4 regions of the Streptomyces sp. NPDC007971 genome follow, and region 1 is predicted to be linked to each of the others. Evidence: riboswitches for the same ligand, from Rfam matches in the RefSeq annotation. Region 1 holds a riboswitch; each other region holds the start of a gene.
The links. A riboswitch is a leader RNA that binds a small molecule or an ion and turns the genes downstream of it on or off. The one in region 1 is predicted to bind cobalamin.
Positions count from the first base shown of each region.

Region 2: it holds a riboswitch for cobalamin, as region 1 does, so the genes downstream of both, ACFZCP_RS13175 (cobalamin biosynthesis protein) here and ACFZCP_RS28805 ((2Fe-2S) ferredoxin domain-containing protein) in region 1, are expected to answer to the same signal.
Region 3: it holds a riboswitch for cobalamin, as region 1 does, so the genes downstream of both, ACFZCP_RS02670 (ribonucleoside-diphosphate reductase subunit alpha) here and ACFZCP_RS28805 ((2Fe-2S) ferredoxin domain-containing protein) in region 1, are expected to answer to the same signal.
Region 4: it holds a riboswitch for cobalamin, as region 1 does, so the genes downstream of both, ACFZCP_RS18150 (prenyltransferase/squalene oxidase repeat-containing protein) here and ACFZCP_RS28805 ((2Fe-2S) ferredoxin domain-containing protein) in region 1, are expected to answer to the same signal.

Region 1 covers NZ_JBIBJK010000014.1:246,725-251,730, reverse strand. The annotation lists gene ACFZCP_RS28815 (enoyl-CoA hydratase/isomerase family protein) at 202-1,278, opposite strand; partial or broken gene ACFZCP_RS28810 (acyl-CoA dehydrogenase family protein) at 1,275-1,544, opposite strand; gene ACFZCP_RS28805 ((2Fe-2S) ferredoxin domain-containing protein) at 1,707-2,138, opposite strand; cobalamin riboswitch at 2,198-2,319, opposite strand; partial or broken gene ACFZCP_RS28800 (transcriptional regulator) at 2,920-3,257, shown strand; gene ACFZCP_RS28795 (hypothetical protein) at 3,389-3,913, shown strand; gene ACFZCP_RS28790 (amino acid adenylation domain-containing protein) at 3,814-5,006, opposite strand, start outside.
Region 2 covers NZ_JBIBJK010000005.1:406,025-411,030, forward strand. The annotation lists gene cobN (cobaltochelatase subunit CobN) at 1-603, opposite strand, end outside; gene ACFZCP_RS13170 (cobyric acid synthase) at 600-2,108, opposite strand; gene ACFZCP_RS13175 (cobalamin biosynthesis protein) at 2,105-3,049, opposite strand; cobalamin riboswitch at 3,151-3,293, opposite strand; gene ACFZCP_RS13180 (CU044_2847 family protein) at 3,498-3,851, shown strand; gene ACFZCP_RS13185 (hypothetical protein) at 4,047-4,274, opposite strand; gene ACFZCP_RS13190 (inorganic phosphate transporter) at 4,309-5,006, opposite strand, start outside.
Region 3 covers NZ_JBIBJK010000001.1:592,104-597,109, reverse strand. The annotation lists gene ACFZCP_RS02685 (DUF3311 domain-containing protein) at 38-301, shown strand; gene mctP (monocarboxylate uptake permease MctP) at 298-1,926, shown strand; gene ACFZCP_RS02675 (GNAT family N-acetyltransferase) at 1,996-2,502, shown strand; cobalamin riboswitch at 2,525-2,680, shown strand; gene ACFZCP_RS02670 (ribonucleoside-diphosphate reductase subunit alpha) at 2,805-5,006, shown strand, end outside.
Region 4 covers NZ_JBIBJK010000008.1:47,445-52,450, forward strand. The annotation lists gene ACFZCP_RS18140 (XRE family transcriptional regulator) at 1-27, opposite strand, end outside; gene ACFZCP_RS18145 (hypothetical protein) at 276-1,319, shown strand; cobalamin riboswitch at 1,649-1,775, shown strand; gene ACFZCP_RS18150 (prenyltransferase/squalene oxidase repeat-containing protein) at 1,889-3,112, shown strand; gene ACFZCP_RS18155 (SCO2322 family protein) at 3,109-3,771, shown strand; gene ACFZCP_RS18160 (CbiQ family ECF transporter T component) at 4,223-5,006, shown strand, end outside.

The DNA.
Region 1 (5,006 bases):
ACCTCTCCCGTGCCTGGCGGTGCGCAGGATTCCGGATAAGGCCTCGGCGATACCAGTGTGTTCGGCGTATGCGGCGCACAACTCAGCTTTCCCGTTGCCGAGACCGTTGCCGTTACCGAGACCGTTGCCGACGCCGACGCCGACGCCGACGCCGAGGTGGTCGTCGGCATGTTGCGCACCGGACTCACCGGGCTCACCGGCTCACCAGGCCGCCTCCGGGGCGGTGCCGGGCCCGGCGAGTCCCAGCTCGTGTTCGCCGAGGGGGGTGAAGAAGCGTTCGACGTCGGCGTCGGTGACCTCGGCGAGGGTCGCGGGCGACCAGCGCGGGCTGCGGTCCTTGTCGATGACCTGGGCGCGGACGCCCTCCACCAGGTCGTGCGTGCTCAGGGCCGCGCAGGAGACGCGGTACTCCTGGTCGAGGACCCGCTCCAGCGGGCCGAGGCGCCGGGCACGGAGCAGGGCGGCCAGGGTGACCTTGACAGCGGTCGGTGAGCGGGTGAGCAGGGTCTCCGCCGCCTCCTTCGCGGCCGGGTCGCCGTGGGCGAGCAGCCGCTGCACGATCTCCTCCACCGTGCCCGCGGCGTAGCAGGCGTCGATCCACTCGCGCCGGGCGGCCAGCTCGCCCCGCGGCGCCGGCTGCACATGCCGCCGCAGGACGTCCCGTACGGGCATCTCGGCGAGGTCGTCGACGAAGGCGCCGAGGCCGCCGGCCGGCAGGTAGTGGTCGGCGAGCCCGCACAGCAGGGCGTCGCCTGCGCCGATCTGCGCCCCGGTCAGCGCGAGGTGGGTGCCCAGCTCGCCCGGGGCGAGAGCGAGCAGGTAGGTGCCGCCCACATCGGGGACGAAGCCGATGCCGGTCTCGGGCATGGCGACCCGGGAGCGTTCGGTGACGATCCGCACGCTGCCGTGCGCGGAGATGCCGACGCCGCCGCCCATGACGATGCCGTCCATGAGGGCGACGTACGGCTTGGGGTAGCGGGCGATGCGGGCGTTGAGGCGGTACTCGTCGCGCCAGAAGGCGGCCGAGGCGGTGCCGTCGCCGTCGCGGGCGTCGTCGTGGACGGCGCGGATGTCGCCGCCCGCGCACAGCCCGCGCTCCCCCGCGCCGGAGACGACCACGGTCTCCACGGCCGGGTCGTGCTCCCAGACGGTCAGGGCCTCGTCGATACGGCGCACCATCACGTGGGACAGCGCGTTGAGGGCCTTGGGCCGGTTGAGTGTGATGTGGGCGGCCCGCCCCGAGGTGTGCAGGAGGACGGGTTCTTCGGTGCCGCTCATCCGAACGCCTCCGTCAGGCCACGGGCCACGATGACACGCATGATCTCGTTGGTTCCTTCCAGGATCTGATGGACACGCAGGTCACGGACGATCTTCTCGTTCCCGTACGCGACGGGCAGCCGTAGCCGCCGTGCAGCCCGAGTGCGAGTGCGCGGTCGGCCACCGAGTACCGGTGCCGGTGCAGAACCGCTTCGCCCTCGCGCACAGGCACGGGGCCTGTGGCCTCCCCGGTCGAGGGCCTGGGCGGCCTGCTGCACCAGGGTGCGGCCGGTGCCGGGATCGTGGACGTCGCCGAACGCCCCCGGGTGCCCGGGACGTGCTTGCCGCTGGTGAAGCGGGTCGACTCGCGTGCAGGGGGGCTGTCTTGTGTACGGACCACGGGGCCGGCTCCCGTCGGGCGTTCCGGGCCGCGAAGCGCGCACCCGTTCTCACGGGCGGCCGGGGCCGGGCCGGTCCTGGGAAGCCCTGGCGAGTCGCGGCGGCGTGAAGGTGTAGAGGTCGAGGATCTCCGGCACCGGCGCGATGCCGGGGCCGCCCGCACGCACCCACTCGGTGATGTCCTCCGCCGCGTCAAGGTCGTTGACCAGCCCCAGCCAGACCGGTCGGCCGCCGGCGGCGCGGCCGGCGGCGGAGGGCTGCACGACGATGACGTTGGCCTGCTCGCACACGTCGAGACACGCGGAGATGCGCACGGGCACCTCCGCACGCAGCCGGGCGGTCTGCGCCGCGTGGTCGACTCCGGTCACCTTGGGACTGCCGCAGCAGCAGTCCCGGCACACGACGACGCGGCACGGCGCCGGTCCGGCCGCCTTCGCGACCGCCTCGTCACCGAACAGCTCTTCGGCCGGCCTCCCGGGCATGCCGCACCACCCCTCCCCGGGGAGATCCGCCCCGGTGTCCGTCGAGGAGGCGACCGCGTGAGTCTCCTGGCTCTCGGGTCGTCGCTCGTCCCGGCCTTCCCGCCCTTGCGGGCCGTGGCCTCCTGGAACTCGCTCACCGATCACAGTGGCGGGACCGCACCGGATTCACACCGGTTTCCTCGGACCGCCGTCGCCCTGTCACCGGTCATCATCCCATCACCGGCGGTACGCAGAACGGCGGACCCTCTCACGGGCACTACCGGAAACTCGGCCAGACCGTGGAGCGCAGGCACTCCCAAACCCCGAGGACAGCCTTCTGTGCGTCCGTCGACAGATGCAACGGTGCATTCCGGTATGGAAACTCGCGGAACGCCTGCCGCGCGCCCTGTGCCGTTCGAGGTTAAAGCGTTGCCACTGAAAGCTGACGATCCGTAGGTTGGCGCCATCATGAGGACTCGAATTCTGAGGTTCGGCCTGTATGCAGACCAGCAGGGGCTGGCGTGGGTCAGGGAGCTCGTCGACCGGACTGTGGATTCCCGGAGTGCCCGGATCGTCAAGGCGGACGTTGCACGCACCTGTCCTGACGGCGACTTGACGACCGCTGAGACGTACGATCACCTGGCGGAACAGTGGGCCTTCGAACATCCGGGTCACAGCAGTGGCGAACGGGAAGCGGTCGAGCTGCGCGTCCACCTGGCGTGTTCCCTGCGGACATGGCGAGTGATCCGTAAGACAGTGATCAGGTCTTTGTGTCCGGAGGGCACGGCGCCCCACACCTGTCGTGTTCCGTGGTGCGCTGCCTGAGCTGCCGGCACGACGGCGGCGTCTGCCGGAGTCGCTGGAGGAGTTGCACGGCCCGATCCAAGGGGTCGTAGAGCTGCCTCTGCACATGGCCGGGTCGGGGATGACCTCGTATGACATGAGCAAGCCTCGCCAGCGCATGGGCCTGTACCGCACTGTCCTGCACGAGGGACTGCGCGACGACCTGACCCGCTGCCTGAACCAGGACCTGCTCCTCCAGTGTGGCCGGTGCTGCGCGCACTGGTCGGTCGCACCGTGCGCCCTGTGTGGGAGGACACCTTCCCCCAGCTCGCCTCCCGCACCCGGGCAGCCGCGTGACGGACATGCCAGAGCTGCACACGCGGCTCCTGGCGAATGTGATCGCCCTCGGCTCCCCATATCCGCTGGTCCTCACCGGCGGATACGCCAGGACCTCGATGTCGCCACCGAGAACCCGGTACCCATGGCCGATGGCCGCGCTGGTCGGCACCCCCGGCGTCCGGCGCCTGCGGGCTGGGCACCTGATCACCCCGCCCCATGAGGACGCGCGGAAACTCGGCGAGTTCGGCGCCGCCCTCGCCGACGTGCTGGCCCGGCATGTCGAGGTCACGGGCATCGACGACAAGACGACATTTTTCAGCACCTTCGAGGACGAGATCCGCAAGGCCCGCCCCTCGGTCTGGCTGTGGGCGCCGTGGGTCGCGAACCGGGTGCGCGGCATCCTGCCACTGGTGCAGGGTGACGATGCGCGGCGGCCACTTCGCCCGCAAGCTCCTGGAGCACGAGCACGCCGAGCTGTTCACCCGCCCGCCGAAGTGCGCCCGCTGCGGCGGCACGAGCATCGAGCTGCGCCGCCGCACGAACGGCGTCTGGTTGTCCCGTCCCTGCGACGAGGTCAGCTCCGCGCGCTACCAGTGGCAGCCGGGGCGTCGGAAGCGAGGGTGATCCGCTCCCTGACCAGTTGGATGAACTGTCGTGCGAAGGAGTTCCGGTAGAAATCCCGCACGGCTATCTTCGGTGCACCGAGCTCCTTGACCTCGGCCAGTACGCGGACGACCAGGAGCGAGTTGCCGCCCAGCGCGAAGAAGTTGTCCTCAGGGCCCACCTGCGTACCCAGGTGCCGGCTCCAGATGTCCAGCACGTCACGCTCCAGCCGGTCGGCGGACCCGGTCCCGACGGGATCCGGGGACTCCGCCGGGGCCGGCCGAGCAGCAGTCGGTGCGGGGAGCTGTGCGACATCGACCTTCCCGTTGATCGTCAAAGGGATGGCATCGAGCTCTGTGACCGTTGCCGGGACCATGTAGTCGGGCAGAAGCCGGCTGGCATGCTCCGCGACCATGGCCACTGTCGCGTCCCCCTTGAGCACTACGTAGGCGTCCAGCCGGTCGGCTGCTCGATCGCCGCTCTCGTCGTGGTGGACGACGACGGTCGCCCCGGTGACCGACGGTGCTCCGAGCAGGACGTTGCGGATCTCGTCCGGCTCGATCCGGTATCCGCGGATCTTCACCTGGCTGTCGATCCTCCCCAGGTGTTCCAGGCACCCGTCGGGCCTCATGCGGCCCTTGTCGCCACTGCGGTAGATCCGCTCACCGGTCACCGGGTCGATGACGAAACGTCGCGCCGTGAGCTCCGGCTGCCCCTGGTAGTGACGGGCGACTCCAGCCCCGCCGACCCAGATCTCGCCCGCCGCTCCCACCGGCAGAACCTCTCCTCGCGGTCCACGTACGGACACCGACCAGCCGGGGAGCGCCGGGCCCACCGACCGGCTCCCCTGCAGAGCCGTCTGAGGCGTCACGGTCTGCGCCGTCACGTGCACGGTGGTCTCCGTGATCCCGAACATGTTGACCAGACGGCACTCCGCCTGCGGATGGCGGGCGAACCAGGGCAGCAGCTCACGGGCGTCCAGCGGCTCACCGCCGAAGATCACCAGGCGCACCGCGAGCTCGGCGGGCGATTCCCGGTCCTGTGCGACGAGAGGCAGGAAGGCGGAGGGCGTCTGGTTGAGCACGGTGACGCGTCGTTCGGCGAGCAGTGCGTGGAACTCCCCCGTGTCCCGCGTGATCCAGAAGGGCACCACCACGAGTTGCC
Region 2 (5,006 bases), on a different contig from region 1:
GTACAGCCCGGCGTCCGCGCCGCGCAGCGAACCGCAGTACACGGGCAGGGCGTTGGCGCCCTGCGCCTCGATCGCCTCGCACAGCGTGTCGACGAAGGCGGTGTTGCCGCTCAGCTCGTGGGCCCGGTAGAAGAGCACGCCGACGGTGGGGCGGCCCTCGGCGAACCCGCGCTCGCCGTGTACCCCGTACTCCGGCATCTTCCGCGGCTCCTCGAACCCCTCACCGGTCAGCAGCACGGTGTCGGACAGGAACCGGGTCAGCTCGGCCAGGTTCGCCGGGCCGCCCTCGACGAGGTACTTGAGCGCCTCCGCCACGACACCCGCCGGAACGGACGACTCGGCCATCAGCTCGGCGTCCGGCACGGCCTCGCCGCCCAGCAGCACGGTAGGGATCCCGGAGGCCCTGAGCGCGGCGAGCCCGTCCTCCCAGGCGCGCTTGCCGCCCAGCAGCCGTACGACGGCGAGGTCCGCGCCCTCGATCAGGCCGGGCAGCTCCGCCGCCACGTCCACCCGGGTCGGGTTGCCGATCCGGTACGCGGCGCCGGAGGCCCGGGCCGCCAGCAGATCGGTGTCGGCGGTCGACAACAACAACACTGTGCTCATGCGGGTGCTCCCGGTGGAATGAAGGGCAGTCCTTGCGGCGCGCCCGACTCGATGAGCCGCCAGAGCGCGTCCGTGTCCGCGTGCTGTTCGATGAGGTCGCCGAGCCGGTCGAGCTGCTCCTCGCGCAGCGCGGCGAACGAGGTGTCCGGGGCCGGCACGAAGCGGCGGCCCGCGGCGGCCGCCACCTCGCGCAGGAAGGCCCGCCTGAAGCCGTCCGACTCCAGCGAGCCGTGCCAGTGGGTGCCCCAGGTCCGGCCGACCCGGCAGCCGTCCAGAAAGGCTTCACCGCCGGTGACCTCGGCCACCCCGTGATGGATCTCGTACCCCTCGACCGGCTCGCCGAGGGCCTCGCCGACGGGCCGTTCCAGGGTCTTCTCGCGGGCGAACCGCACCCGCACGGGCAGGACACCGAGCCCGGGGACCGCGCCGGCCCGCGACTCGACCTCGTCCTCGATGTGCTCGCCGAGGATCTGGAAGCCGCCGCAGATGCCGAGGACCGGGCGGCCCTCGCGGGCCCGCCGGACGAGCGCGTCCGCAAGCCCGCGCTCGCGCAGCCACTCCAGCGCCCGTACGGTCCCGCGCGTGCCCGGGACCACCACGAGGTCGGCGTCCGCCAGCTCCTCCGGCCGGTCCACGAACCGGACCACGACGCCCGGTTCGGCGGCCAGCGCGTCCACGTCCGTGAAGTTCGACATGAGCGGGATCGCGCAGACGGCGACCCGCAGGACGTCCTCGCCGACCGGGGGAGTCACGGCGGACTCGCGGACCGTGCCCCGCAGGGACACCCTCAGCCCGTCCTCCTCGTCGATCCCGAGCCCGTGCCGGAAGGGCAGGACGCCGTACGTGCGCCGCCCGGTGAGCCCGTGCAGCATGTCCAGGCCCGGCTCCAGCAGGGAGACGTCCCCGCGGAACTTGTTCACCAGGAACCCGGCGACCAGTTCCTGGTCCTCGGGCGAGAGCAGGGCGAGCGTGCCGAAGAACGAGGCGAAGACACCGCCGCGGTCGATGTCGCCGACGACGAGCACGGGCAGCCGCGCGCCCCGCGCGATCCCCATGTTCACGATGTCGGTCCGCCGCAGATTGATCTCCGCGGGCGAACCCGCCCCCTCACAGATCACCGCGTCATACGTGCCCCGCAACTCGGCCAGACAGTCCAGGACCGTGCCCAGCAACTGCTGCTGGCGCCCTCCGTGGTAGCCGCGTGCGCTCATCTCGCCCACCGGCCTGCCCAGCAGCACCACCTGGCTGCTGCGTTCACCACCGGGCTTGAGCAGCACGGGGTTCATCAGCGCGGTCGGCTCGACGCGGCAGGCCTGGGCCTGCATGGCCTGCGCCCGCCCGATCTCAGCGCCCTGGCGCGTCACGAACGAGTTGAGGGACATGTTCTGCGCCTTGAAGGGCGCGACCTTGACGCCCTGGCGCACCAGCCACCGGCAGATCCCTGCCGTCACGACGCTCTTTCCGGCGTCGGAGGTGGTGCCGGCCACGAGGAGACCGCCGTTCACTTCCCACGTCCCTTCACGAGTCGGCGCGCGGCGACGGTGACGCCGAGCGCGAGCAGGCCGACGCGGCGGGAGAGCCGTACGGCCCGGTCGACGTCGGTGACTTGGACGGCCCGCCCGGTGTCCCCGTTGAGGACGGGCCGGTGCTCGACGCGCCCGCCGTAGGAGAGCGTCCCGCCCAGGCGCACGCCGAGCGCGCCCGCGAACGAGGCTTCGACGGGCCCGGCGTTGGGGCTCGGGTGCCTGTGGGCGTCGGCCCGCCAGGCGTGCAGGGCGCCACGGGGATCGGGTCCGGCCACCGCGGCGAGTACGGCGGTCAGCCGCGCCCCGGGCCAGCCGGCGAGGTCGTCGAGGCGGGCCGAGGCCCAGCCGTAGCGCCGGAAGCGGGGCGACCTGTGACCCACCATCGCATCCAGGGTGTTGACGGCCCGGAACCCGAGCAGCCCCGGCACCCCGCCCACCGCGCCCCACACCAGCGCACCCACGACGGCGTCGGAGGTGTTCTCGGCGACGGACTCCACGACGGCCCGGGCGATCCCGTCGGCGTCGAGGGCCTGCGGATCCCGGCCGCACAGATGCGGCAGTCGCGCCCGCGCCGCCTCGACGTCCCCGGCCTCCAGGGCCCGGCCGATGGTCCGGGCCTCCCGGGCCAGCGAAGTACCCCCGACGACCGCCCAGGTGGCGGCGGCGGCCAGTGCGGCGGAGGCGACGGGACGGCGGCGGACGGCCCGTTCGGCTGCGGCGCCCACGGCGACGGCGCCGCCGGCGCAGACGGCGGTGTGCAGCGCGCCCCAGCCGCGGTGGTCGTGCCACAGCACCCGCTCCACGGCTGCGGCCGCACGTCCGAACGCGGCGACCGGATGCCCGCGGCGCGGATCGCCGAGGATCAGATCGCCGAGAAGGCCGGCGGCGGCGCCGTACGCGTATGAGCGATCGGCACCCATCGGCTCAGCCGACCGTGGGCTCGGAGGAGGTTCTGGTACTGGTCCTGGATGGGCGGCCGAGCATGGCGATATGTGTCCTCACTCAGGGTGTCCGCGCCCTGGTTCGACGAGACCGGCGGTGAGAGTTCCTGGCTCCCGGGATGTTCTTCCCCGGTGACAGTGGCGGGACCGCGCCGGATTCGCACCGGCTTCCTCTTCTGCCGCCGTACATGGCCTGGGCAGTCCACCACGCACCCGGAAGAGCCGTCAACTTGCCTTTGACCAGCAATGGTGGACTGTGCTGAGGCCCACATCGCCGACACGCGGGGAGGCGGCGGACGACCGGGGGGAGGTGAATTCCCCATCCCCGGGCGGCATTCGGGGCGCCTCCTTGTGCTCACGGTCCGTGAGGATCTGCAATAGCGCGTACGTGTCATACGGGATGAACGGACGCAGGAGGAGACACGCGGTGGCGCACGTGGGCGAGATGCTGCTGGACGACGGTCAGGTCGTCCTGCTGGAGGTGGCGGGCAAGGGGCGGCCTGCCGGAGTGCAGCGGGTCCCGGAAGGCGAGCCGGCGGAGACCCTTCAGCAGGCGCTCGCCCGGGTACGGCCGGCGCTGGGCGCGCTGGTGCACGAGGCCCGCGGGCTGACGAGACCGCCGGAGAAGGTCACGGTCGAGTTCGGCATCACCGTGAGTGCCGAGGCGGGGGTGGTCGTGGCGCAGGGGTCCACGGAGGCCCACTTCACGGTGACCATGCACTGGTCGGGCCAGGACGGTTCCGACATCCCCGGGCAACGCGGCAGCGAGGGCCGCCCCTGACGAACGGGCAACCGCCCTGCCCGGCACCCGCGAGGGGCCCCGGCAGGGCGGTGTCGGACCTTGCGCGGGCCAGGACTTGGCCGCGGGCCGGGACCCGGCCGGGTCCCCTACCGGGTGCCGCGGGTCGGGCTTCGGCGGCGCGGGCCAGGACTTGGCCGTGCCCCGGACTCGGTCACGCCTCGGCCCTGGTCGCGATCAGGCCTTGGCCACGATCAGATAGAACCCGTACGCCACCGCGGCCGCACAGGCCGCGAAGCACACGTAGGCACCCGTCACGGCCAGCGCCGCGGATCCGCCCTGCGCGGCGGCCTTCTCGCGCCGCGACAGGCCGTTGACACCGAGGGTGAACAGGGCCACCAGGCCCACCGCGAACACGAGGCTGACACCGAAGACGGAGCCGAGAGCCGCCCAGTCGATCTTCATGGGAATGCTTCCTTCAGTTACCGGGTGCTCGGGTTCAGACGGTGGCGGCCGGCGGCGTTGCCGGGGCCGGGTCGGTGGTGGCCGGAGCCGGGATCGTGGCCGTCAGGTCCTCGGTGACGACGCCCGCGGGGGGCGGGGTCACCGCGGCGATGGCGGTGGTCACCACGCCGGCAGGCTCGACGTCGCCGCCGACGACGTTGGTGTGGTCGACGACCTCGCGGCGGGAGAGCTTCCAGATCGCGGCGCTGGAGCCGACGAGGAACACGGCGACGACCGCGGTGCCCCAGTCACCCAGGTCCGTGACGGACTCGGCGCCGGCGCCGACCAGCGCGGCGGCCGGGAGGGTGAGCACCCAGGCGATGGCCATGCGGGTCGCGGTGGACCAGCGGACCACGCCGCCCTTGCGGCCCAGGCCCGCACCCATCACCGAGCCGGAGACGACATGGGTGGTGGAGAGGGAGAAGCCGAGGTGGGAGGAGGCCAGGATGGCCGTGGCCGCACTGGTCTGGGAGGCGAAGCCCTGGCGCGGCTCCAGGTCGGTCAGCCCCGTGCCCATGGTGCGGATGATGCGCCAGCCGCCGATGTAGGTGCCGAGTGCGATGGCGAGGCCGGCCGAGAGGATCACCCAGGTGGGAGGGTTCGAGCCGGGGGCGATCGCACCGCCCGCGATCAGCGCCAGCGTGATGATGCCCATCGTCTTCTGCGCGTCGTTGGTGCCGTGGGCCAGGGAGA
Region 3 (5,006 bases), on a different contig from region 1:
ATTACACAGGTGATCAGCGAGGGGACGGAGCCGTGGCATGTCGGAAGCGCCTGAAGTGAGACCACCGGTCGTGACACCGGTCCGCGTGGTCATCGCCCTGTGTCTCGTCGCGCCCTTCGTGGCGATGCTGTGGGTGGGCTCGTACGCCAAGACGGACCCCGCGTTCATCGGGATCCCGTTCTTCTACTGGTACCAGATGCTGTGGGTGCTGATCTCCACCGCGCTCACGATGCTGGCGTACCGGCTCTGGCAGCACGACCAGCGCGGCCGCAAGGGCGCGAAGGGGGGTGCGGCGCAGTGAAGAACGGCGTCAACGGCGTCGCGCTCGGCGTCTTCATCTTCTTCTTCCTGGCCGTCACGGTCATGGGCTTCCTGGCCGCCCGCTGGCGCAGGGCCGACGACGAGCACTCCCTGGACGAATGGGGCCTGGGCGGACGGTCGTTCGGCACCTGGATCACGTGGTTCCTGCTCGGCGGCGACCTGTACACGGCGTACACGTTCGTCGCGGTGCCGGCGGCGGTCTACGCGGCGGGCGCGGCCGGCTTCTTCGCGGTGCCCTACACGATCCTGGTCTATCCGCTGATCTTCACGTTCCTGCCCCGTCTGTGGTCGGTGTCCCACAAGCACGGCTATGTGACGACCTCGGACTTCGTGCGCGGCCGCTTCGGCTCCAAGGGCCTGTCCCTGGCCGTGGCGCTGACCGGCATCCTGGCGACGATGCCGTACATCGCGCTCCAGCTCGTCGGCATCCAGGCGGTGCTGGACGTGATGGGCGTGGGCGGCGGTGACCACACCAACTGGTTCGTGAAGGACCTGCCCCTGCTCATCGCCTTCGGTGTGCTGGCGGCCTACACCTACTCCTCGGGCCTGCGCGCCCCCGCACTGATCGCGTTCGTCAAGGACACGCTGATCTACATCGTGATCACGGTGGCGATCATCTACATCCCGATCAAGCTGGGCGGGTTCGACGACGTCTTCGCCAAGGCGGGCCACGCGTTCAGCCAGGTCAACCCCGCCACCGGCAAGCCGCGCGGCGCGCTCGCCCCGCCGGAGGCGGGCCAGTGGACGTACGCCACGCTGGCGCTCGGCTCGGCGCTCGCGCTGTTCATGTACCCGCACTCGATCACCGCGACGCTGTCGTCCAGGAGCCGTGAGGTGATCCGCCGCAACACCACGATCCTGCCGCTGTACTCGCTGATGCTGGGCCTGCTGGCTCTTCTCGGCTTCATGGCGATCGCGGCCGGCGTGAAGGTCACCAACGGGCAGCTGGCGATCCCGCAGCTGTTCGAGGACATGTTCCCGGACTGGTTCGCGGGCGTGGCCTTCGCGGCGATCGGCATCGGCGCGCTGGTCCCGGCGGCCATCATGTCGATCGCGGCGGCGAACCTGTTCACCCGCAACATCTACAAGGACTTCATCAAGCCGGACGCCACGCCGAAGCAGGAGGCCCAGGTCTCCAAGTTCGTGTCGCTGCTGGTGAAGGTCGGCGCACTGGTCTTCGTCCTGACCATGGACAAGACGGTCGCCATCAACTTCCAGCTGCTGGGCGGCATCTGGATCCTGCAGACCTTCCCGGCGCTGGTCGGCGGCCTGTTCACACGCTGGTTCCACCGCTGGGCGCTGCTGGCCGGGTGGGCGGTCGGCATGGTGTACGGCACGGCGGCGGCCTACGGGGTCGCCTCCCCGACCCAGAAGCACTTCGGCGGCAGCGCCAAGGAGATCCCCGGCATCGGTGAGATCGGCTACATCGGCCTGACGGCCTTCGTGCTGAACGTCCTCGTCACCGTGGTCCTGACCGTCGTCCTGAAGGCCGTGAAGGCCCCCGAGGGCCTCGACGAGACCCGCCCGGAGGACTACACGGCGGACGCGGGCGAGCCGGGGGTCGAGGCGGAACTCCCGCCCGCCACGGCAGGAAGCACCCACTAGCCCCCGCCCAGCGGGCCGCCGGGTTACCACCCACCACGGCGGCCCGCTGTTTCGTGCACACTCACCGGCATGGACCTCCTGATCCGCCGCGCAGACCCCGCCGAATACGCCGCCCTGGGAGAACTCACCGCCCAGGCCTACCTCCAGGACGGCCTGCTGGACTTCGGCGAGAGCGACGCGTACCTCGGTGAGCTCCGGGACGTGGCCAAGCGGGCGGCCGCGGCCGAAGTCCTCGTGGCCGTCCGCAACGCGACAGTCCTGGGCGGAGTCACCTTCGTCCCGTCCGGTGGCCCCATGGCCGACATAGCGGGCCCGGCAGAGGCCGAGATCCGGATGCTCGCGGTCTCGCGCACCGCCCGCGGCCGGGGCGTCGGCGAGGCCCTCGTCCGCGCGTGCATCGACCGGGCCCGCCGCACCGCGGGATGCACCCGCATCGTCCTGTCCACGCAGCGCACCATGCACAGCGCCCACCGCATCTACGAGCGCCTGGGTTTCGTTCGCACACCCGAGCGGGACTGGAATCCCCTCCCCGACCTGGACGACATCACTCTCCTCACCTACGAGTTGACCCTCTGAAGCCACGACGACACAACATCTGGGGGTGACACGACAGCCCGGCACTAGATGTATGCTCATCCTCGCTGTCGTCGCAGGGGAATCCGGTGCGAATCCGGAACTGTCCCGCAACGGTGTACTTGCGTGCATCCGCACGCCCGCGTCAGTCCGAGGACCTGCCGGCAGCACGCACCCGGCCGTCCGGCGCGGGTGCCTTGAGACGTCCGGGCCTCGTGGAGTGGGCTGGTGGACGCGACGCCGTGTGCGCTCGTGCCGCCCCCTGCCCTCCGCAAGGCCCCGTGCCGAGCGAGGGAGAGCCCCACGTGACCATCGCGCCAGCCGACCCGGCTTCAGCCATCCAGGCGACCGGAGCCCCGGTGGAGACCGACGGTCCCGGTGCCGCGCTGCTGCGGACCCTGACCGAGCTGACCGCCGACCTCCCCGACGCCGACCCCGGCCGGGTCGCCGCGGCCGCCCTGCGCGGCCGCTCCGCCCGGGCCGACGAGGCGGAGTTGCGCGAGCTGGCCACGGAGGCGGCCGCCGGCCTCATCTCCGAGGACCCCGCCTACTCCCGGCTGGCCGCCCGGCTGCTGACCCTCTCCGTCCGCGCGGAGGCCGCCTCGCAGGGTGTGACGTCCTTCACCGAGTCCGTAGCCGTGGGCCACCGCGAGGGCCTCGTCGCCGACCGCACCGCCGAGTTCGTCCGGCTGCACGCCGACCGGCTGGACTCCCTCGTCGACCCGGCCGCCGACGACCGCTTCGGCTACTTCGGCCTGCGCACCCTGCACAGCCGCTACCTGCTGCGCCACCCGATCACCCGCCAGGTGATCGAGACGCCCCAGCACTTCATGCTGCGCGTGGCCGCCGGTCTCGCCGAGGACGACAGCGCCCGCGCGGTGGACGAGGTCGCGGCGCTCTACGGGCTCATGAGCCGCCTCGACTACCTGCCCTCCTCCCCCACGCTGTTCAACTCCGGTACGCGCCACCCGCAGATGTCGTCCTGCTACCTGCTCGACTCCCCGCTGGATGAGCTGGACTCCATCTACGACCGCTACCACCAGGTCGCCCGTCTCTCGAAGCACGCCGGCGGCATCGGTCTGTCGTACTCCCGCATCCGTTCGCGCGGTTCGCTGATCCGCGGCACCAACGGGCACTCCAACGGCATCGTCCCGTTCCTGAAGACCCTGGACGCCTCGGTGGCCGCGGTGAACCAGGGCGGCCGGCGCAAGGGGGCCGCGGCCGTGTACCTGGAGACCTGGCACTCCGACATCGAGGAGTTCCTGGAGCTGCGGGACAACACCGGCGAGGACGCCCGCCGTACGCACAACCTGAACCTCGCGCACTGGGTCCCGGACGAGTTCATGCGCCGGGTCAACGCCGACGAGCAGTGGTCGCTGTTCTCCCCGGCGGACGTGCCGGAGCTGGTCGACCTGTGGGGCGAGGAGTTCGACGCCGCCTACCGCAGGGCGGAGGCGGCGGGGCTCGCGAAGAAGACCATCCCGGCCCGTGACCTGTACGGCCGCATGATGCGCACCCTCGCGCAGACCGGCAACGGCTGGATGACCTTCAAGGACGCCGCCAACCGCACGGCCAACCAGACGGCGACCGCGGGCCATGTCGTCCACTCCTCCAACCTCTGCACGGAGATCCTGGAGGTCACGGACGACGGGGAGACCGCGGTCTGCAATCTGGGCTCGGTCAACCTCGGTGCCTTCGTGAGCGACGGGGACATCGACTGGAAGCGCCTGGACGAGACCGTCCGCACGGCCGTCACCTTCCTCGACCGTGTCGTGGACATCAACTTCTACCCGACCGAGCAGGCGGGCCGCTCCAACGCCAGGTGGCGTCCGGTGGGCCTGGGCGCGATGGGTCTGCAGGACGTCTTCTTCAAGCTCCGTCTGCCCTTCGACTCGCCCGAGGCCAAGGCCCTGTCCACGCGGATCGCCGAGCGGATCATGCTCGCCGCGTACGAGGCCTCCGCCGACCTCGCCGAGCGGAACGGCCCGCTGCCCGCCTGGGAGAAGACCCGCACCGCCCAGGGTGTCCTGCACCCCGACCACTACGGCGTCGAGCCGGTCTGGCCCGAGCGCTGGGCGGCGCTGCGCGAGCGGATCGCCGCGGTCGGCATGCGCAACTCGCTGCTCCTCGCGATCGCCCCGACCGCGACGATCGCCTCCATCGCGGGTGTGTACGAGTGCATCGAGCCGCAGGTCTCCAACCTGTTCAAGCGCGAGACCCTGTCCGGCGAGTTCCTGCAGGTCAACTCGTACCTGGTGCAGGACCTGAAGGAGCTGGGCGTCTGGGACGCGCGCACCCGTGAGGCGCTGCGCGACTCCAACGGCTCGGTGCAGGACTTCGTGTGGATCCCGGCGGACCTGCGGGCGCTGTACCGCACGGCCTGGGAGATCCCGCAGCGCGGGCTCATCGACATGGCCGCGGCCCGCACCCCGTACCTGGACCAGTCGCAGTCCCTGAACCTGTTCCTGGAGACGCCGACGATCGGCAAGCTCTCCTCGATGTACGCG
Region 4 (5,006 bases), on a different contig from region 1:
GGCCAGCGGGGCATGGGTGTCACTCACCGAGGTCCCCCCTGGGCGTGTCGTCCGTTCGGTGGCTGGCTGACGCGAGGCTACCCGGTCACCCGTGCGCCGACCAGATGCGCCAACACCTCCTGCGGAATTAGGCAGTAATCGTTGACAGTTGACGGTGCGGTGGGTGAGGATCGAGACACAGAGAGCAAGATCGACCCGCCTCGGGTGCTGCCTATGGGGGAGCAGCATCCGGGGCGTTCCTCTGTCCGCACTCTCCCCGCGATGGCGAGGCGACCATGCCGCATCCCGTCCTTCTGCTCGGGGCCGTCCGGCGGGCCGCGTACGGCGAGTTCGCGCTGGCGCGGATCGCCGCGGCCCACCCGGTGGTCCTGGCCGGCGCCGCCCCGCCCGGCTGGGCGCTGCCCTATCTGGCCGGCCACATCGTGGCCGACCCGGGCCACGGGCCGGCCACGGCCGAGGCGGTCGCGCGGCACGCGGCCCGGTACGGGATATGCGGCGTGCTGACCTGGACCCGCGGCCACCTGCCCGCCGCGGCCCGGATCGCCGCCCGGCTGGGGCTGCCCCGCATCCCCGAGGAGACGGCCCGGGCCTGCGCCGATCCGGCCGCGTTACGGTCCCTGCTGGCCCGCCGCGCCATCGCGCCGGCCGGCCGGGACGACACCGAGGGACCGCTCGTCTCCGCCGAGACCGTCGTCCTCGACGACGAGGTCCGCATCGCCGCCCTCACCCGTACGACTCCGGGCCCGCCCCCCGCCCGGCAGCCGCTGCGTCACGTCGTGCACGCCCACGACGGGCTGCTGCACAACCCGTTCCTGCGGCACACGGTGGAGCGGACCGTGCGGGCGCTCGGTCTCGCGCACACCGTCGTGCACATCGGTCTGCGGCTCACCGCCCGCGGGCCCCGCGTCACCGACGTCGTCCCGCACCTGCCCGGTGATCTGATCCCGCTGCTGGTAGAGCGGGCCACCGGCGTCGATCTCGCACGGGCCGCCGCGGCCCTGGCCACCGGCGGGCTGCCGGCCGTGGCCCCGACCCGGCAGCGGGCCGCCGCGATCCAGTTCGCCTACCCGGCCGCGACCGGCCGGCTGACCCGGCTCGACCTGGATCCGGCCGTCGCGCACGAGCCGTCCGCCGAGCGCATGGTCCTCACCCGGCAGGCCGGCGACGAGGTCACGGCGGCCTGGCACGCCGGCCCGGCCGACCGGCTCGCCCACTGGGTGGCCGAGGGCGAGGACCCCCCGGAGTGCGCCCGCGCACTGCACCGGATGGCGAACTACCTGGACGTCGCCGTCGGCTCCCTGCGCCCCCAGGCGGCCTGAGCCGCGGACGAGCACGATCGGGCCGACGCCAGGGCAACATGGTCCGGCCGCCGTCAGGACGAGCGCCGTCCGGCCAACGCCGGGGCTCACATGGTCCGGGCGACGACGCCAGGACGAGCACGATCCGGGCGACGCCAGGACGAACGCCGTCCTGCCGACGCCAGGACGAGTGCATTTCGGCCGACGCCAGCACAAGCGCGGTCCGGCCGGCGCCAGGACGAGCATGATCCGGCCGACGCCCGGAGGGGTACGGTCCGCCGCAGTCGTCGTGGCCGTGACCCTGGTCACCGCCGCGCTGTGCCCACGACCACCCCTCGGCCCGCGCGCGGCTGCCGGTAAAGTGGCGGGGTCGTCATCACACTCGTACGGGGGGAAGCCGGTGCAATTCCGGCGCTGACCCGCAGCCGTAAGCCGTCTCGCACGGTGAGCCGGACCGCCTCGCACGGAACGTTGACCGGCTCACGTGCACGACGACCCGTCGCGCACGGCACCGTCGAGGTTTACGGAGCCGAGCCGCCCGGGGGTCCCCGTGCGCTGCCGGTTCCCCGCAGGAGAGGCAGTCGCCGACCATGAACGTCCGCCGCAGCGCCGCGGCTCTCGCCGCCATAGGCGTGCTGGCCGCCGCCGCACCCGCCATGGCCGCCGGCCCGTCCCCCTCCCCGAAGACGCCGATCCCGTCGGGGCTGTTCGGGAAGACCGACCCGACCTACGACGGGGTGTGGCGCCAGTCGTTCGCCCTGCTCGCACAGCACACGCTCGGCCAGCGTCCGGCCTCCTCCGCCGTCGACTGGCTGGTCGGCCAGCAGTGCGACGAAGGGGGCTTCCCCGCCTTCCGCGCGGACCCGGCCAAGCCCTGCCTGGGCAAGGGCGGCGCCCAGCCGGACATCGACAGCACCGCCGTGGCCGTCCAGGCCCTGCACGCGCTCGGCGGGCACGACAGCGAGGTCCACAAGGCCGTGACCTGGCTGAAGAGGACGCAGAACAAGGACGGTGGCTGGGGCTACGCACCGGGTCAGCCGACCGACGCCAACCACACCGCCGACGTCATCGGCGCCCTCACCGCGGCCGGTGAGAACGCCGACGGGCTGCGCCCCGAGGGCAAGAGCCCGCTCGATGCGCTGGCCACGCTGTCCATCCCCTGCTCCGCGGACGGCGGCGGCGCGTTCGCCTACCAGGCGGCCAAGAAGGGCAAGCCGGCCGCCAACGCGGACGCGTCCGCGGCCGGGGTGCTGGGCGCGCTCGGCAAGGGCTTCGTCGTCGAGCCCGGCAAGACCCGCGACAAGGCCCCCGCCTGCGCGGCCTCCGGCAAGCCCACCCCGGCACAGATGGCGGACAACGCCGCCGCGTACCTCGCCGGCGCCGTCGCCGGGACCGGCCATCTCATGTCCTCCCTGGCGGGTGCCAAGGACCAGCCCGACTACGGCAACACCGCGGACGCGGTCGTCGCGCTCGCCGCGACCGGTTCGACGCAGCAGGCGAAGAAGCCGTACGCCTGGCTGGAGAAGAACGCGGTGAAGTGGGCGCAGCAGACCAGCCCGGCCGCCTACGCCGAGCTGATCTTCGCCGCCCACGCGATGGGCGAGAACCCGCGCGACTTCGGCGGAACCGATCTGGTGCGGGCGCTCGACGCCACGGGGCCGGCACCGCAGGCCGCGAAGGCCGGGCACACCGAGGCGAAGCAGTCGAAGCACGAGACGGGCACGAAGGTCTGGTGGATCGTCGGTGTCGGTCTCGTCGCCGGCATCGGCATCGGCTTCCTGCTCAGCGGCCGCCGGAAGCGGCAGCAGCCGTGACCGCCGTCCGCCGTGCCACGGCCCTGCTCGTCGCCGCGCTCGTCCTCGTGGCCGGTGCCTGCGCCCAGGCGCAGGCCGCCGGATACCGCTACTGGTCCTTCTGGGAGCGGGACGGCGGCCGTTGGACGTACGCCACCGAGGGGCCCTCGACCGCCCGCCCCGACGACGGTGCGGTCCAGGGCTTCCGTTTCGCGGTGAGCGCGGATTCCGCGGACGCGAGCCGGCCGCGCGGCACGGCGGACTTCGCCACGATCTGCGCGGACACGCCCGCGAAGACGGGCACGAAGCGGGTGGCCCTGGTCATCGACTCCGGCACGGCGGCGGATGCGCCGTCCGGCGAGACGCCGCCCGCCCGCCGCACTGCCTGTGCGCGGGTCGCCCCCGACGCCACGACGGCCGAGGCCCTGGCCGCGGTGGCGGGTCCCCTGCGCTACGACTCGAACGCCCTGCTGTGCGCGATCGTCGGGTATCCGAAGAAGGGGTGCGGGGAGCAGGTGGCCGCCGGTGGCTCGCAGAAGTCGGCGACGCCGGAGACGCCGGGGAAGCAGCAGAAGGGGTCGGACGGCGGCCCTTCACTGGGGTTGCCGATCGGCGTGGCCGTGGTCGTGCTTCTGGGCGGTGCGGCGGTGTGGCAGGCGCGGCGGCGCGGGAATGTCTAGCGGTGTTCCTGCGGGGTGGCGCCTGAGTACGGGGCAGCGCCTGAGTACGGGGTGGCGCCTGGCTGCGGGCCGTCGGGTGGCTGCGGGTTGGCGGGGGCTGGTCGCGCAGTTCCACGCGCCCCTGGGGATTCACGCCACCCCCAGCGACAAACTCGGCCCCGCTACGAACCAGCACGCTCGTCCGCCGGCCGCGAATTCGCGAGGGCCGGTCGCGCACTTCCACGCGCCCCTGGGGAATCACGCCACCCCCAGCGACAAACTCGGCCCCGCTACGAACCAGCACGCTCGTCCGCCGGCCGCGAATTCGCGAGGGCCGGTCGCGCAGCTCCCCGCGCCCCTGGGGAATCACGCCACCTCCGGCGGCAGGCTCGTCATGGCTGCGGGCCGTCGCGTCGGGGCGGGTGCGGGTCATCGTGTCCGCCTGGTTGCGGGCAGTCGTGCCGCTGGGGCGATCGGGGTCCCCCCGCTTGAGCGGAGCCGAGAGCGGGGAAGGGCGGGCGCAGCGGTACCCCGACAGCGCCGGGCGGCGGTCGCGCCCCCGGCCCGGCATCAGCGCCCCGCCCCGCTTCACCCCGGGGCCTGGTGGCTCTGGTCGCTCGGGCTCGGTACCGCCGCCACCCGCACCACCAACCCCCTCCTCCTCACCCTCCTCATAGCGGCCGCCGGCTACGTCGTGGCCACCCACCGCTCCGCCGCCCCCTGGTCCCGCTCCTACACCGCCTTCGCCAAGCTCGCCGTCGCCGTCCTCCTCATGCGCCTCGCCTTCACGGTCGTGCTCGGCTCCCCCGTCCCCGGCACCCACACCCTGCTCACCCTCCCCGAAGTCCCCCTCCCCCACTGGGCCCAGGGCATCCGTCTGGGCGGTGAGGTCACCGCGGAAGCCCTCCTCTTCTCCGGCTACAACGGCCTGAAGCTGGCCGCCCTCCTCATCTGTGTCGGCGCCGCGAACGCCCTCGCCGGCCCGGCCCGGCTCCTGAAGTCCCTGCCCGGCGCCCTGTACGAGACGGGCGTGGCCGTCGTCGTCGCGCTCACCTTCGCGCCCCATCTCATCGCCGACGTCCAGCGGCTGCGTGCGGCCCGCCGGCTGCGCGGCCGCCCGGACCGGGGTGTACGGGGCCTGCTGCAGGTGGGACTGCCGGTGCTGGAGGGCGCGTTGGAGCGTTCCGTCGCCCTCGCCGCCGCCATGGACGCCCGCGGCTACGGCCGTACCGCCGAGGTCCCCGCCTCGGTGCGCC